Regions from separate parts of the Rathayibacter festucae DSM 15932 genome, predicted to be linked through region 3. Evidence: predicted binding sites of a transcription regulator. Region 3 holds the regulator's gene; each other region holds the start of a gene.

Region 1 (4,873 bases), 510 kb from region 3:
GCGTGGAGAGTTTCAGCGTCGAAGCGCCGGCGGCCTCCCAGCGGGCAGAGGTTCAGGTGATGGACATCAAGCAGAGCTCAGCGCTCGTCGGTCCGCGGCGGGGGCCAATCGAGTGCTGGGAAAGCAACTTGGAGCGCTGTTGGTGGCGCGGTCCAGTTCGCGACGTCGGGGAAGGGATCGTAGGTTGAGAAACCTGCGTCCACGATGTCGTGCTGAGACAGGCGTACCGCGTTGCCATCGAACGGGCCGGCGTAAAACACCAAGTCCTCGTTGCCCACGCGACGAAAAAGGGCGATGACTCGTTCGAACGTCACTGAGTACAACCGCTTGTGCCGGTCGCGGTCTGACACGACCCAGATCATCGACGGCCCGTCTGCGGACGTGGGATGGAAGTCGAGGATGAACGAGTGGATGAAGAGCGATACGAACTCTTTCACTGTGAGCTGGGTTTGCTGCCTCGACGTCATGTCGTAGTGCTCCCAGAAGGACCACCGATCGTAGATCCGCGGTATGCGCCCGCTGAGTGGATGTACGCCGCAGGAAACTCGCTCCTGAGGCAAGTTCGATGACGTCTTCGCGGACTCCATCAAACGCCTAATGGCGAACATGCCGTTGATCAAATCCCGCTCGACCAGGAAAGATGTCCGCTGGTTCCACCGGGTCGATCTCGATCTCTTCTCGAGCGCTGTCGCGGAGCGGCAAAGATGCTCGCGCCATGGGACGGAATCCGAGATCATCCGACCAGTGTCTCAGGAACCGCCTGATCCACGCGTAAGACCGACGCGGTGTGCTTCAACGCTCCGAGTCCGCAGCTTGGAGGATGCGACGGATGGATGATCGACCGTCCCTTAAGGGAATCGATCAGCGGGGTTGAACCTCAGGCCCGCGGTCGTCGGTGACGCCTGTAATTGAGAACAATGATCGCTACCAGTGACGCAACCGTGCCGGCCAGCCCGACGATCCACATCGTGTTGAGGAGGAGCAGCACCAGTTCGGAGCCGGGAAGCTGTAGACGTTCGCGATCACGAGCGCCGCTGTCGCGCTGATCACCGCGACTACTAGTACGTAGGTCCAGGTTCGAAACGTCATCAGGCTCACGATATTCGTGGTCAACGGTGGATCTCGTGCTCCGCGCTTGGTCGAAGCCCGGGCCGTGCTCGGGAACGTCACCCGGGCCGTCTCGCGATCGGACCTCAGCCAACGCGACGACGCGAGCTGAGGACCAGGGCGATGGCGGCCGTCGCGCTGACAACGCAGACTCCGAGACCGAGCAGCATGGTGTTCCACGCGGCGCCGAGCTCAGGCGTCCGGACCGTGTTCTCCGTGGGCAGCGAATCCACCAGGACGGCGGATTGGATGGCGCCCTGCGCCAGCACGACGAGGCCAGAGAGAATCGCGGCGCCCAAGATGACCAATGCGGTGATGAAGATTGTCTTCGAGCTCGAAAATGCACCGCTTCGCGGGCGACGACGAGAGGACATGCCTCGAGTGTGCTGCGCTCGTCACGGCAGGCGCATCAATCAGCTGGGGGAGTCGTCAGCGAGCAGCCTGTCCGTCTCGTATGGGGATCGGTGACCGGTCACCCCGAGTTGATCGTTTCCCACGGCCTGTCTGCGATGAAGCGGTCGCAGGCGTGGTGCCGGCGGCCGCATCTCGGGTGGGTCGTGTTCAGGCGCAGCGGGTGAGGTACTTCACGTCGGCGCGGGTGAGGGTCTTCAGGGCGTCGAGGTCGTGGTGGCTGCGGAGGTAGGCGCGGGCGGCGGTGGTGGCCGTGGCGAGGGTGAGCTTCGAGTGGTCCAGGCAGGGGGCGGAGTCGAGCGGGTTGGTGCTCGGGGTGCGCAGGTAGTCATCGCCGTCGTCGCCTTCCTCGGAGGCTCAGCAGCCGGAGCCGTCCGCCACCGCGCCGAGCGCCGCCGCCGTGCCGAGCGCGATCAGCGACTGGTCGGTCGCGACGGCGACCCGCGGGAAGCCGAGCGCGCGCAGCTGCCGGGCGCGCTCCTGGTCGCCCGCGTAGGCACCGGCGACAAGGCCCGCGTTCCGGGCGGCCGCGGCGATCCTCGGCAGCGGGTCCTCGGGTCCATCCGCGGCGAGCAGGTCGGGCAGCTCCCGGCCGAGTCCGATCGCGAGGTCGAACGGGCCGACGAAGACGCCGGCGACCCCCGGCACCGCGAGGATCTCCTCGACGGCGTCGAGGCCGGTCTGCGTCTCGATCATCAGCCAGAGCGCCGGCCGCGCCTCGGCGGCCGACGGGGGCGCGGCGCCCCAGAGGTCGGTCATCGGACCCCAGCTGCGCCGGCCGAGCGGCGGGTAGTGCGCGGCGCGGACCGCCGCGGCCGCGTCCTCGACCGACTCGATCATCGGGACGACGACGACGTCCGCTCCGGCGTCGAGAGCCCGCCCGATCAGCGGGTCCGAGAGCCCGGCGACCCGGACGGCGACGGGCGGCCGCTCGCTCACGGTCGCCAGCGCCCGCATGGTCGCGAGGACCGCGGCGTCGTCGAAGGCGCCGTGCTGCGCGTCCAGGCAGAGCCAGGCTGGCCCGCCGCGCGCGATCTGCGCCACCGTCAGCGGCTCGCCGAGCCGGCACCACACCCCGTCGGCACGACCGTCTCCGAGTACCCGCTCCGCATCCACGGGTCCGATCCTCGCGCATCGGGGGCGGCGGCGAGCGAGGGCCCTCCGGTGCCGATGTCGGTGGGGTCGACCTACACTCGGACGTATTCGAACACATGTTCGATCCCGTGAGGAGGGCCGAGAATGAGCGTGACCGTGGTGGACCGCATCGCGACCCCGGCCCGGGACGCCGTGGCCGTCTCCCTCCTCGTCCCCGCCGACGCGGTGGCGGCGGGCTTCCCGTCGCCGGCGCAGGACTACTTCGACGGCTCCCTCGACCTCAACGACCACCTGATCCGGGACAAGACCTCGACGTTCATCGTCCGCGTCTCGGGCGAGAGCATGACCGGCGCCGGCATCAGCGACGGCGACGAGCTGGTGGTCGACCGCTCGCTGACCCCGATGCACGGGAGCGTCGTGATCGCGATCCTCGACGGCGAGCTGACCGTCAAGCGGCTCGAGCTGAGCCCCGGGGGAGTGGTGCTGCGCGCGGAGAACCCGGACTATCCGCCGATCCTCGTCGCCGAGCTGAGCGACCTCCAGATCTGGGGCGTCGTCACCGTCTGCCTGCATCGGTTGCACCGTGCGCTCTGAGCGGCGGATCGGCCTGGTCGACGTGAACAGCTTCTACGTGAGCTGCGAGCGGCTGTTCGACCCGAAGCTGCAGGGGCGGCCGGTCGTCGTCCTCTCGAACAACGACGGCTGCGTGGTCGCCCGCTCGGACGAGGTGAAGAAGCTCGGCATCGAGAACGGCACGCCCTGGTTCAAGGTCGAGCCCCTCATCCGCTCGGGCCGTCTCCCGGAGGTGATCGCCCGCTCCAGCAACTACGAGCTGTACGGCGAGCTGTCCGCGCGGGTGATGGAGCTGCTGGGCCGCTACTCGGCCTGGCAGGAGGTGTACTCGATCGACGAGAGCTTCCTCGGCGTCGACGGGGATGTGGCGGAGCGGGCGCGGATCGGCCGGGCGATGCGGGCGGCCGTCGCGAAGAACGTCGGCCTGCCGGTGTGCGTGGGGTTCGGGCCGAGCAAGACGCTCGCGAAGTTCGTCAACAAGGGCGGCGCGAAGAAGCACCCGCGCCTGGGCGGGGTCTGCGACACCGACTGGTACACGCCCGAGCAGCTCGACGCACTGATGGCCTGGCAGCACGTCACCGAGCTGTGGGGGGTGGCCGGCCGCACCGGGAAGCGCCTCGCGGAGCTGAGCATCCACACGATCCGGGACCTGCGCGACGCCGACCCGGCGCTGATCCGGAAGAAGTTCTCGGTGGTGCTGCAGCGCTCGGTCTACGAGCTGCGCGGGGTCGACTGCATCCCGCTCGAGGCGGCCCGCACCGTCCGGGACCAGCTGATCTTCTCGCGCTCGTTCGCTACTCCGGTGACGACGATCGCGGACATGGAGCAGGTGCTCTCCGTCTACGCGCAGCGTGCCGCGCACCGCCTGCGCGCGCAGGGGTCGGTGACGAAGACGATGAGCGTCTTCGCGTCGACGTCGCCGTTCGCGGACGCGCCGTACGAGTCCGCGGGCGGCCTCGCCGGCTTCCCCGTGCCCACGGACGTCCGGTGGCGATCGTCAAGGCCGCGATCGGCACGCTGCGGCCGCGGCTGCGCGAGGGCGCCCGCTACGTGCGGGCCGGCGTGATCCTGACGAACCTGTCGCCGCGGGACTCGCACGCCCTCCTCGAGGTGTTCGACACCGCGTTCGACAGCAAGGGCCTCGGCGCGACCATCGACGCCGTCACCAAGCGCCACGGCCGCTCCGCCGTCGGCCTCGGGCTCGCCGGGATCCGCAAGGGGCCGGTCTGGACGATGAAGCGCGGCGCGCTGTCGCTGCGCGCGACGACGCACTGGGGGGAGCTGGCGACGGCGCACGCGCGCTGATCCGCTCAGGTCGGCGGCCGACGGACGTCAGGGAAGGTGTGCGGGCTGGTGCGGCCGGTCGTCCTATCGCTCCGGCGGCCGCGCGACGGTCCTGGTCGAGGAGTTCGGCCTGGATCGCTGCGGCGACCGCCTCGCGGAGGGGGCGGACGTTCTCGGCGCTCCAATCGGTCGGGTCGAGGAGCGTCCATCCCACGAACCGGCCGGACGGAGTTGCGGGCAGGGTGAGGCCGGTCTTCTTCCCGAGCCTGACCCCGCGGCAGGGGAGTTGGGCCGCACGACCTTCTTGCCGCGAAGGAGCTCGATCCTGCTGGCAGCCACCTCGAGTCCTCGGGAGTCAGCGTCGGCGCGCGGCGGGGGTCAGCTCGGTGGCGCCGTAGCTGTT
Region 2 (4,873 bases), 340 kb from region 3:
TCGGCCAGCGGGTCGACCGCGACCGCCTGATCCGCAAGTTCGTCTCGATGCAGTACGCCCGCAACGACGTCGACTTCGCCCGCGGCACCTTCCGGGTCCGCGGCGACACGATCGAGATCATCCCGATGTACGAGGAGCTCGCGATCCGGATCGAGATGTTCGGCGACGAGATCGAGGCGCTCTACACGCTGCACCCGCTCACCGGGAACGTCGTGAAGAAGCTCGAGTCCGTCTCCGTCTTCCCCGGCTCGCACTACGTCGCCAGCCAGGACGTCATGCACCGCGCCATCGACACCATCCAGCAGGAGCTCGAGGTCCGCCTCGCCGACCTCGAGAAGCAGAACAAGCTCCTCGAGGCGCAGCGGCTCCGGATGCGCACCACGTTCGACCTCGAGATGATGCAGCAGATCGGCTTCTGCTCCGGCATCGAGAACTACTCGCGCCACATCGACGGCCGTGAGTCCGGCGAGGCGCCGCACTGCCTGCTCGACTACTTCCCCGACGACTTCCTCGTCGTCATCGACGAGTCGCACGTCACCGTGCCGCAGATCGGCGCGATGTACGAGGGCGACGCGTCGCGCAAGCGCACCCTGGTCGAGCACGGCTTCCGGCTGCCCTCGGCGATGGACAACCGCCCGCTGAAGTGGGAGGAGTTCAAGGGCCGCGTCGGCCAGACCGTCTACCTCTCGGCCACCCCCGGCCGCTACGAGATGGGGATCGCCGACGGCATCGTCGAGCAGATCATCCGCCCGACCGGCCTGATCGACCCCGAGATCGTCGTCAAGCCGACCAAGGGCCAGATCGACGACCTGCTCGAGGAGATCAAGCTCCGCACCGAGCGCGACGAGCGCGTGCTGGTCACCACCCTCACCAAGCGGATGGCGGAGGAGCTCACGGACTTCCTCACCGAGGCCGGCGTCCGGGTGCGCTACCTGCACTCCGACGTCGACACGCTGCGCCGCGTGGAGCTGCTCTCCGAGCTGCGCGCCGGCGTCTACGACGTCCTCGTCGGCATCAACCTCCTCCGCGAGGGCCTCGACCTGCCCGAGGTGTCGCTGGTCGCGATCCTCGACGCCGACAAGGAGGGCTTCCTCCGCTCGTCGACCTCGCTCATCCAGACCATCGGCCGCGCCGCGCGCAACGTCTCGGGCGAGGTGCACATGTACGCGGACAAGATGACCGACTCGATGAAGCTCGCGATCGACGAGACCGATCGCCGCCGCGAGAAGCAGGTCGCCTACAACCTCGACCACGGCATCGACCCGACCCCGCTGCGGAAGAAGATCGCCGACATCACCGACGCGCTCGCGCGCGAGGGAGCCGACACCGCGAAGCTGCTGGCCGGCCGCGACGCCAAGAAGAAGAGCCCGACGCCCAACCTGCGCCGCCAGGGTCTCGCCGCGAACGGCGGCAACGACCTCGAGGCGATCATCGCCGACCTCAACGGCCAGATGCTGCAGGCCGCCGGCGAACTGAAGTTCGAGCTCGCCGCGCGCCTGCGCGACGAGGTCTCCGAGCTCAAGCGCGAGCTGCGGCAGATGGAGAAGGCCGGGCACCTGTCCTGACCGATCCGGGTCGGCCCCCGCGGGCCGGCCCGGCGGTGCGGGCGGGGTCGACGAGCGCAAGTCGCGAGGTCCGGGATCAGCGGCCAGCGAACGCCCCGGGCGATGTCGGTGGCTCCGCATACACTTTCGAGGTGTCGATCCTGAACGCCGTTACGGACCCTTCCACCACCCCCTCACCCTCCTTCCACCGCTTCGTCTCCTCGCTGGACGAATCGGTGTCGAAGCTGGTGGTGAGCGGGGCCAGAGTGCACAACCTGCGCGATGTCGACCTCGAGATCCCCCGTGACTCGATGGTCGTCTTCACCGGACTGTCCGGCTCGGGCAAGTCCTCGCTCGCCTTCGACACGATCTTCGCCGAGGGCCAGCGCCGCTACGTCGAGTCGCTCTCCGCCTACGCGCGGCAGTTCCTCGGCCAGGTCGACCGGCCGGACGTCGACTTCATCGAGGGCCTCAGCCCCGCGGTGTCGATCGACCAGAAGTCGACCAACCGCAACCCGCGCTCGACCGTGGGCACGATCACCGAGATCTTCGACTACATGCGCCTGCTCTGGGCGCGCATCGGGATCCCGCACTGCCCCGTCTGCAGCGAGCCGATCTCGGCGCAGACCGTGCAGCAGATCGCCGACCAGCTGATGGAGCTCGACGAGGGCACCCGCTACCAGATCCTCAGCCCGGTCGTCTCGCAGAAGAAGGGCGAGTTCGTCGACCTCTTCAAGGAGCTGACCGCGGGCGGCTACTCCCGCGCCATGGTCGACGGGAAGCTCATCCAGCTGAGCGAGCCGCCGGTGCTGAAGAAGCAGTACAAGCACGACATCTCCGTCGTCGTCGACCGCCTCGTCGCCGGCCCGGACATCCTCGGCCGCCTGACCGACTCGCTCGAGACGGCGCTGCGCCTCACCGACGGCATCGTGCAGATCAACTTCGTCGACGGCGAGGGCGACGGCGCGTGGACGACGTACTCCGAGAAGCTGTCCTGCCCCAACAACCACCCGATCTCGCTCACCGAGATCGAGCCGCGCACCTTCTCCTTCAACGCCCCCTTCGGCGCCTGCCCCGAGTGCTCCGGCCTCGGCACGCGCATGTCGGTCGACGACGAGCTGCTGCTCGGCGACCCCGACCTCAGCATCGCCGAGGGCGTCATCATCCCCTGGACCACGCAGGGTAAGGGCCTCTTCCAGTACTACGAGAAGCTGCTCGACGGCCTCTCCCGCGACCTCGGCTTCAAGCTGACCACCCCGTGGAAGCGCCTCAGCTCGGAGGTGCAGCAGGCCGTGCTGCACGGCGACAACTTCGAGGTCAAGGTCAAGTGGAAGAACCGCTACGGCCGGGAGATGAGCTACACCTCCGGCTTCGAGGGCGTCGTGCCCTACATCGAGCGGCAGTACGTGCAGGCCGAGACCGACGTGCAGCGCTCGCGCTGGGCCGAGTTCCTCCGCGAGGTCGCCTGCCCCGTCTGCAAGGGCTCGCGCCTCAAGCCCGAGGTGCTCGCCGTGCTCGTGCACGGTGCGAGCATCGCCGACGTCGCCGACCTCAGCCTCGGCGACGCCCAGTCGTTCATGAGCGAGCTGCAGCTCACCCCGCGCGAGGCCACCATCGCCGCGCAGGTGCTCCGCGAGATCCGCGCGCGCCTCGACTTCCTGATCGAGGTCGGGCTCAACTACCTCAACCTCTCCCGTGCGGCCGGCTCGCTCTCCGGCGGCGAGGCGCAGCGCATCCGGCTCGCGACTCAGATCGGCTCCGGTCTCACCGGCGTGCTCTACGTCCTCGACGAGCCGAGCATCGGCCTGCACCAGCGCGACAACCGCCGGCTGATCGACACCCTGATCAAGCTGCGCGACCTCGGCAACACCCTGATCGTCGTCGAGCACGACGAGGACACCATCCGCACCGCCGACTGGATCGTCGACATCGGCCCCGGCGCCGGCGTCAACGGCGGCCGGGTCGTGCACTCCGGCTCCTACGAGTCGCTGCTCGAGAACACGCACTCGCTCACCGGCGACTACATCGCCGGCCGCCGCTCGATCGAGCTGCCGAAGAAGCGCCGCAAGATCGACCGCAAGCGCGTGATCAAGGTCGTCGGAGCCAACGCGAACAACCTGCAGAAGGTCGACGTCGAGTTCCCGCTCGGCACCTTCGTCGCGGTCACCGGCGTCTCCGGCTCGGGCAAGTCGACGCTGGTGAACGACATCCTCTACCGGGTGCTCGCCAATCAGCTCAACGGCGCCCGCAAGGTGCCGGGCAAGCACACCCGTGTCACCGGGCTCGAGAACCTCGACAAGGTCGTGCACGTCGACCAGAACCCGATCGGCCGCACCCCGCGCTCCAACCCGGCGACCTACACCGGCGTGTTCGACCGCATCCGCAACCTCTTCGCCGAGACCACCGAGGCGAAGGCCCGCGGCTACCTGCCCGGCCGGTTCAGCTTCAACGTCAAGGGCGGCCGCTGCGAGGCCTGCTCGGGCGACGGCACGATCAAGATCGAGATGAACTTCCTGCCCGACGTCTACGTCGCGTGCGAGGTCTGCGGGGGAGCGCGCTACAACCGCGACACCCTGACCGTGCACTACAAGGGCAAGAGCATCGCCGAGGTGCTCGACATGCCGATCGCCGAGGCGGCCGAGTTCTTCGAGCCGATCACCTCGATCCACCGATTCCTCAAGACGCTGGTCGAGGTCGGCCTCGGCTACGTCCGGCTCGGGCAGAGCGCGACCACGCTCTCCGGCGGCGAGGCGCAGCGCGTCAAGCTCGCCACCGAGCTGCAGCGCCGCTCGAACGGGCGCAGCGTCTACGTGCTCGACGAGCCGACCACCGGTCTGCACTTCGAGGACGTCCGCAAGCTCCTGCTGGTGCTCAACGGCCTCGTCGACAAGGGCAACACGGTCATCACCATCGAGCACAACCTCGACGTCATCAAGTCGGCCGACTGGCTGATCGACATGGGTCCCGAGGGCGGCGCGGGCGGCGGCCAGGTCGTCGCCATCGGCACCCCCGAGCACGTCGCGAAGGTCAAGGAGAGCCACACCGGCACCTTCCTCGCCGAGATCCTGCCGTGACGCGGCTCCGCCTCGCCGGTCGTCCCCGGAGGGCCGGGGGAGCGGGGGCGCGGGCATGACGCAGACCGTCGACTTCCGGCCGAAGCCGGGCGAGATCCCGACCCTCCCGGGCGTCTACCGCTTCAAGGACGCCCGGGGCCGGGTCCTCTACGTGGGCAAGGCGAAGAACCTCCGCGCCCGGCTCAGCAACTACTTCGCTCCGCTGCCGAGCCTGCACGAGCGCACCCGGCGGATGGTCACCTCGGCGTCCGGCGT
Region 3 (4,873 bases):
CGCCCTCGCCGACGGCGCGGCCGCCCTCGAGCAGGAGCCCGAGGCGGAGTGGTTCATGGACTACCGCAACGCCGATGGCTCGATCGCCGAGATGTGCGGCAACGGCATCCGCGTCTACGCGGCGTTCCTGCTCGCCGGCGGTCTCGCGACCCTCGAGCAGGGCGACACCCTCCCCATCGGCACGCGCGCCGGGGTCCGCGACGTCACCCGCAGCGGTGCCGGCTTCCAGGTCGACCTCGGCCGCTGGGAGCTGGCCGGCGGCGAGCCGCTCGTCCGGGCCAAGGAGCTGAAGGTGCCGCGTCCCGGTCTCGGGCTCGACCTCGGCAACCCGCACATCGTCGTCGCGCTGAGCAACGACGAGGAGCTGGACGAGGCCGACCTCAGCTACATCCCGCAGATCGAGCCGGAGCCGGCCGACGGGGCGAACGTCGAGTTCGTCGTGCCGGGCGAGCCGCTGGTGCACGACGGCATCGGCCGGATCCGGATGCGCGTCCACGAGCGCGGCAGCGGCGAGACGCTCAGCTGCGGCACGGGCGCCGCCGCGGCGGCCCTCGCCGTGCGCTACTGGGCCGGAGCGCGCGCTCCGCAGTCCTGGCGCGTGGAGGTCCCCGGCGGCACGCTGGGCGTGACGATGTTCCCGACCGAGGAGGGCGAGCACGTCGGCCTGTCCGGCCCGGCCGACCTCGTCTACACCGGCACGATCCGGATCGACTAGCTCGGGATCGACCGGCTGGGCACCGATCCGTTCCGGCGAGCGCGGCCGATTCCCGCGATCAGGCGGTGCGCGTGGTGCGGATGACGCGGAAGCCCTTGGCGGAGGAGATCCGGTCGACCTCGAGCCGGCCCTCGAACGTCTCGGTCAGCCAGGTCAGCAGCGAGTCGGCGCCGAGATTGCGCTGGACGACGAGCCATGCCTCCGCTTCCGGCTCGAGGCGCGGCAGCCAGCGCTCGAGCAGTGCGTGCAGCTCGGCCTTGCCGACCCGGATCGGCGGGTTCGACCAGACGGCGGCGAAGCGGACGTCCTCGGGAACATCCTCGGGCAGCACGGCGTTGACATTGGAGACACCGAGTTCTGCGCAGTTGCGGCGGACGAGCTCGAGCGCCCGCTGGTTGACGTCGACCGCCCACACCCGGGCGTCGGGGGAGCCGAGCGCCAGGGCGAGCGAGATCGGTCCCCAGCCGCAGCCGAGATCCAGGAGGTCCCCGCTCGCGGGGGCGTCGGGGACCGCGTCCAGCAGGACCCGGGTGCCGAGATCGACGTGGCCGGGGCTGAACACCCCGCCGGCGGTCGTGACCTCGAGGTCGCGGCCGGCGATCCGGGCGCTGATCCTGCGGGGTCGGAGGTCGCCGTCGGGAGTGCTGGTGAAGTAGTGCTCGGCGGCCATGAGAAGTGAACTTATCAACAGCTGAGGAGTTAGTGTTATCCGGATGACGGAAGACCTGAACGAGACCGACACGACCGAGGCCGTGGACGTCGTCTCGCGGGTCCTGGCGAACGCGCAGTCGCGCTCGTCGGGATATTCGCGGTTCGTCGCGGGCGGAGCCCAGGCGCTGCAGAGCGCCGGAGGCGACGTCGAGCGCGACGCCGAGCAGACCAGCGACGGCGATCAGTTCGATCGCGAGGACCGGCAGGCGCTGCGGCGCGTGGCCGGCCTCTCCACCGAGCTCGAGGACGTCACCGAGGTCGAGTACCGCCAGCTGCGCCTCGAGAACGTGGTGCTGATCGGCGTGTACTCGCAGGGCTCGATCGAGGACGCGGAGAACTCGCTGCACGAGCTCGCCGCCCTGGCCGAGACCGCGGGAGCGACCGTCCTGGACGGTCTGCTGCAGCGCCGGCCGCACCCCGATCCGAGCACCTACCTGGGCAAGGGCAAGGCGGAGGAGCTCGCCGGGCTCGTCGCCGCCCTCGGCGCCGACACGGTCGTCGCCGACACCGAGCTGGCTCCGAGCCAGCGCCGCTCGCTGGAGGACGTGGTGAAGGTCAAGGTCATCGACCGCACGGCCGTCATCCTCGACATCTTCAGCCAGCACGCCACGAGCCGCGAGGGCAAGGCGCAGGTCGAGCTCGCGCAGCTCGAGTACCTGCTGCCGCGCCTGCGCGGCTGGGGCGAGTCGATGTCCCGCCAGGCCGGTGGCCAGGTCGGCGCCGGCGCCGGCATGGGCTCGCGTGGTCCGGGTGAGACGAAGATCGAGCTCGACCGCCGCCGCATCCACACCCGCATGGCGCGCCTGCGCAAGCAGATCACCGCGATGAAGCCCGCCCGGGAGGCGAAGCGCGCCAACCGCAAGCGCAACGCGGTGCCGTCGGTCGCCATCGCCGGCTACACCAACGCCGGCAAGTCCAGCCTGCTCAACCGGATGACGCACGCGGGCGTGCTCGTCGAGAACTCGCTCTTCGCGACACTCGACGCGACGATCCGCAAGTCCGAGACCCCGGACGGGCGCGGCTACACGCTCGCCGACACCGTCGGCTTCGTGCGCGCCCTGCCGCACCAGCTGGTGGAGGCGTTCCGCTCGACCCTGGAGGAGGTCGCCGACTCGGACATCATCGTCCACGTCGTCGACGCCTCGCACCCGGACCCCGCGGGGCAGATCGCGACCGTCCGGGACGTCATCGGCGAGGTGGGTGCACGGAGCATCCCCGAGATCATCGCGTTCAACAAGTCCGATCTCGTCGACGAGGGCCAGCGGCTCGTGCTGCGCGGTCTCGCCCCCGGCGCCGTCTTCGTGTCGGCGCGCACCGGCGAGGGGATGGACGAGCTCCAGGCGAAGATCGCCGAGATCCTGCCGGAGCCGCAGATCGAGATCGACCTGCTCGTGCCGTACGACCGCGGCGACGTGGTCTCCTCGCTGCACCGCAACGGCCGGATCCTCTCGACGCAGTACGTCGAGGGCGGCACGCACGTCCACGCGCTCGTGCACGAGGACCTCGCCGGCTCGCTCGGCGAGTTCGCGGCTCCCGTCGCCGCCGTCGAGGTGTAGCGGCGGGGCCGTCACCTGCGCTCGAAGCGCCCGCGACCACGGATCACCTCCGCGGTCGCGGGCGCTTCGTCGTCACGCTGCGCGAGCTGCTCGCCGTGCCTCCCGGTGAATGCAGGAGGGGCGGACGGCTCGATGCCGTCCGCCCCTCCTGCGCGTGTGCGCCGCCGCGTCAGACGGAGCGGAGCACCGCGACGATCTTGCCGAGGACCTCGGCCTCGTCGCCGAGGATCGGCTCGAAGTTGGAGTTGCGGGGGAGCAGCCAGGTGTGGCCGTCGCGCTGGCGGAGGACCTTGACGGTCGCCTCGCCGTCGAGCATCGCGGCGACGATCTCGCCGTTCTCCGCGGTGCGCTGCGAGCGGACGACGACCCAGTCGCCGTCGCAGATGGCGGCGTCGATCATCGACTCGCCGACCACCTTGAGCATGAAGAGCTCGCCCTTGCCGACCAGCTGGCGGGGGAGCGGGAAGACCTCGTCGATCTGCTGGTCCGCCATGATCGGCACGCCCGCCGCGATCCGGCCCACCAGCGGCACCATCGCCGCGTCGGCGACCGTCGCCGTCGACTCGAACGAGCCGTCGTCCTCGGTCGAGCTCGGCACGTCGATGAGGATCTCGAGCGCCCGGGGGCGGTTGGGATCGCGGCGCAGATACCCGCTCAGCTCGAGCTGGTTGAGCTGGTGGGTCACGCTGGAGAGCGAGGCGAGGCCGACGGCGTCGCCGATCTCCCGCATGCTCGGCGGATAGCCGCGGCTGGACACCGAGCGCTGGATGGCGTCGAGGATCGCGAGCTGCTTCGCGCTGAGATTCTTCCGGCGGCGGCCCGCCGCGGGCTTCGCCGCCGCCTTCGCCTTCGGCGCCGGAGTCGTCGTCCTGGCCGCCTTCGCCCCGGCCGTCTGCGCGTCGCTCACGATCGTCCCTCTCTCGGTGCGCACGCCGCGTGCGCGCCCTCTCCGTCCGCGTCGAGCACCGATGTCGGTGGTCGCTGCTGTACTGACTGCGGACTCTCGAAACTGTATCCGGCGGGGGTCCGCGTTCGAAACATTCGTTCGAGTGTGTCGCGCGATTCAGCAATGGATGCGACGCGACCGGGTCTTGCCCGGCGCGGTATTCGAAGATATATTCGGAACAGAGGTTCGGACCGGGTCCTCCCGGCCGAGGCCCCGGCCCGAACCCCTGCTGAAAGGAGCGATCACCATGACCGCACAGCCCTCCACCATCGCGCAGCACCAGCCCTCCGCGCAGCACGTCACCCCTGCCGAGCAGCCCGGTGCGCGCACCCGCCTGCGCCTGACCCGTCGTGGTCGCGCCGTCCTCGCGACGCTCGGCGCCCTGCCCCTCGTCGCGGGCGCCTTCGTCTTCGGACTCAACGGCGGCGGAGCCGTCGCCTCGGGCGAGAGCGCCGACGTTGAGTTCCAGTACGTCACCGTCCGCGCCGGCGAGTCCCTCTGGTCCCTCGCGGAGGAGCTCGCACCGGACTCCGACCCGCGCGACGTCGTCTACGACATCCAGTCGCTCAACCAGCTGGCGAACGCCGGCCTCGAGCCCGGGCAGCGCCTCGCGATCCCGGCGCAGTACGACCTCGCGGACTGATCGAGCGCACCGAGTGCCCCGGTACCATTCCGGGGTGACGACTCTCGACGATCTCCCCCTCCGCGACGACCTGCGCGGTCAGCAGCCCTACGGCGCTCCGCAAGCCGTCGTGCCCGTGGCCCTCAACGTCAACGAGAACACCCACCCGGTCCCTGACGACGTCATCGCCGACATCGTCGAGCGGGTGTCCGTCGCCCTCCGCACGGTGAACCGCTACCCCGATCGCGAGTTCCGGGAGCTGCGCGACTCCCTGGCCGGCTACCTCGGCCACGGTCTGACCGCCGACTCGATCTGGGCTGCCA

The links. The regulator LexA, encoded in region 3, represses DNA repair genes until DNA is damaged. The targets are predictions, from matches to a motif close to TCGAACANNTGTTCGA.
Region 1: the regulator LexA is predicted to act here: its motif matches at 2,722-2,737, upstream of C1I64_RS07290 (LexA family protein).
Region 2: the regulator LexA is predicted to act here: its motif matches at 1,680-1,695, upstream of uvrA (excinuclease ABC subunit UvrA).

The regions. Positions count from the first base shown of each region.
Region 1 covers NZ_CP028137.1:1,561,148-1,566,020, reverse strand. The annotation lists gene C1I64_RS07305 (hypothetical protein) at 78-737, opposite strand; gene C1I64_RS07300 (hypothetical protein) at 1,194-1,481, opposite strand; gene C1I64_RS07295 (HpcH/HpaI aldolase family protein) at 1,876-2,634, opposite strand; gene C1I64_RS07290 (LexA family protein) at 2,758-3,207, shown strand; gene C1I64_RS07285 (Y-family DNA polymerase) at 3,197-4,252, shown strand; gene C1I64_RS20820 (DUF4113 domain-containing protein) at 4,174-4,491, shown strand; gene C1I64_RS07280 (aldo/keto reductase) at 4,826-4,873, opposite strand, start outside.
Region 2 covers NZ_CP028137.1:1,731,806-1,736,678, reverse strand. The annotation lists gene uvrB (excinuclease ABC subunit UvrB) at 1-1,565, shown strand, start outside; gene uvrA (excinuclease ABC subunit UvrA) at 1,769-4,618, shown strand; gene uvrC (excinuclease ABC subunit UvrC) at 4,674-4,873, shown strand, end outside.
Region 3 covers NZ_CP028137.1:2,067,246-2,072,118, reverse strand. The annotation lists gene dapF (diaminopimelate epimerase) at 1-715, shown strand, start outside; gene C1I64_RS09700 (class I SAM-dependent methyltransferase) at 774-1,385, opposite strand; gene hflX (GTPase HflX) at 1,429-2,982, shown strand; gene lexA (transcriptional repressor LexA) at 3,152-3,763, opposite strand; gene C1I64_RS09685 (LysM peptidoglycan-binding domain-containing protein) at 4,176-4,571, shown strand; gene C1I64_RS09680 (histidinol-phosphate transaminase) at 4,606-4,873, shown strand, end outside.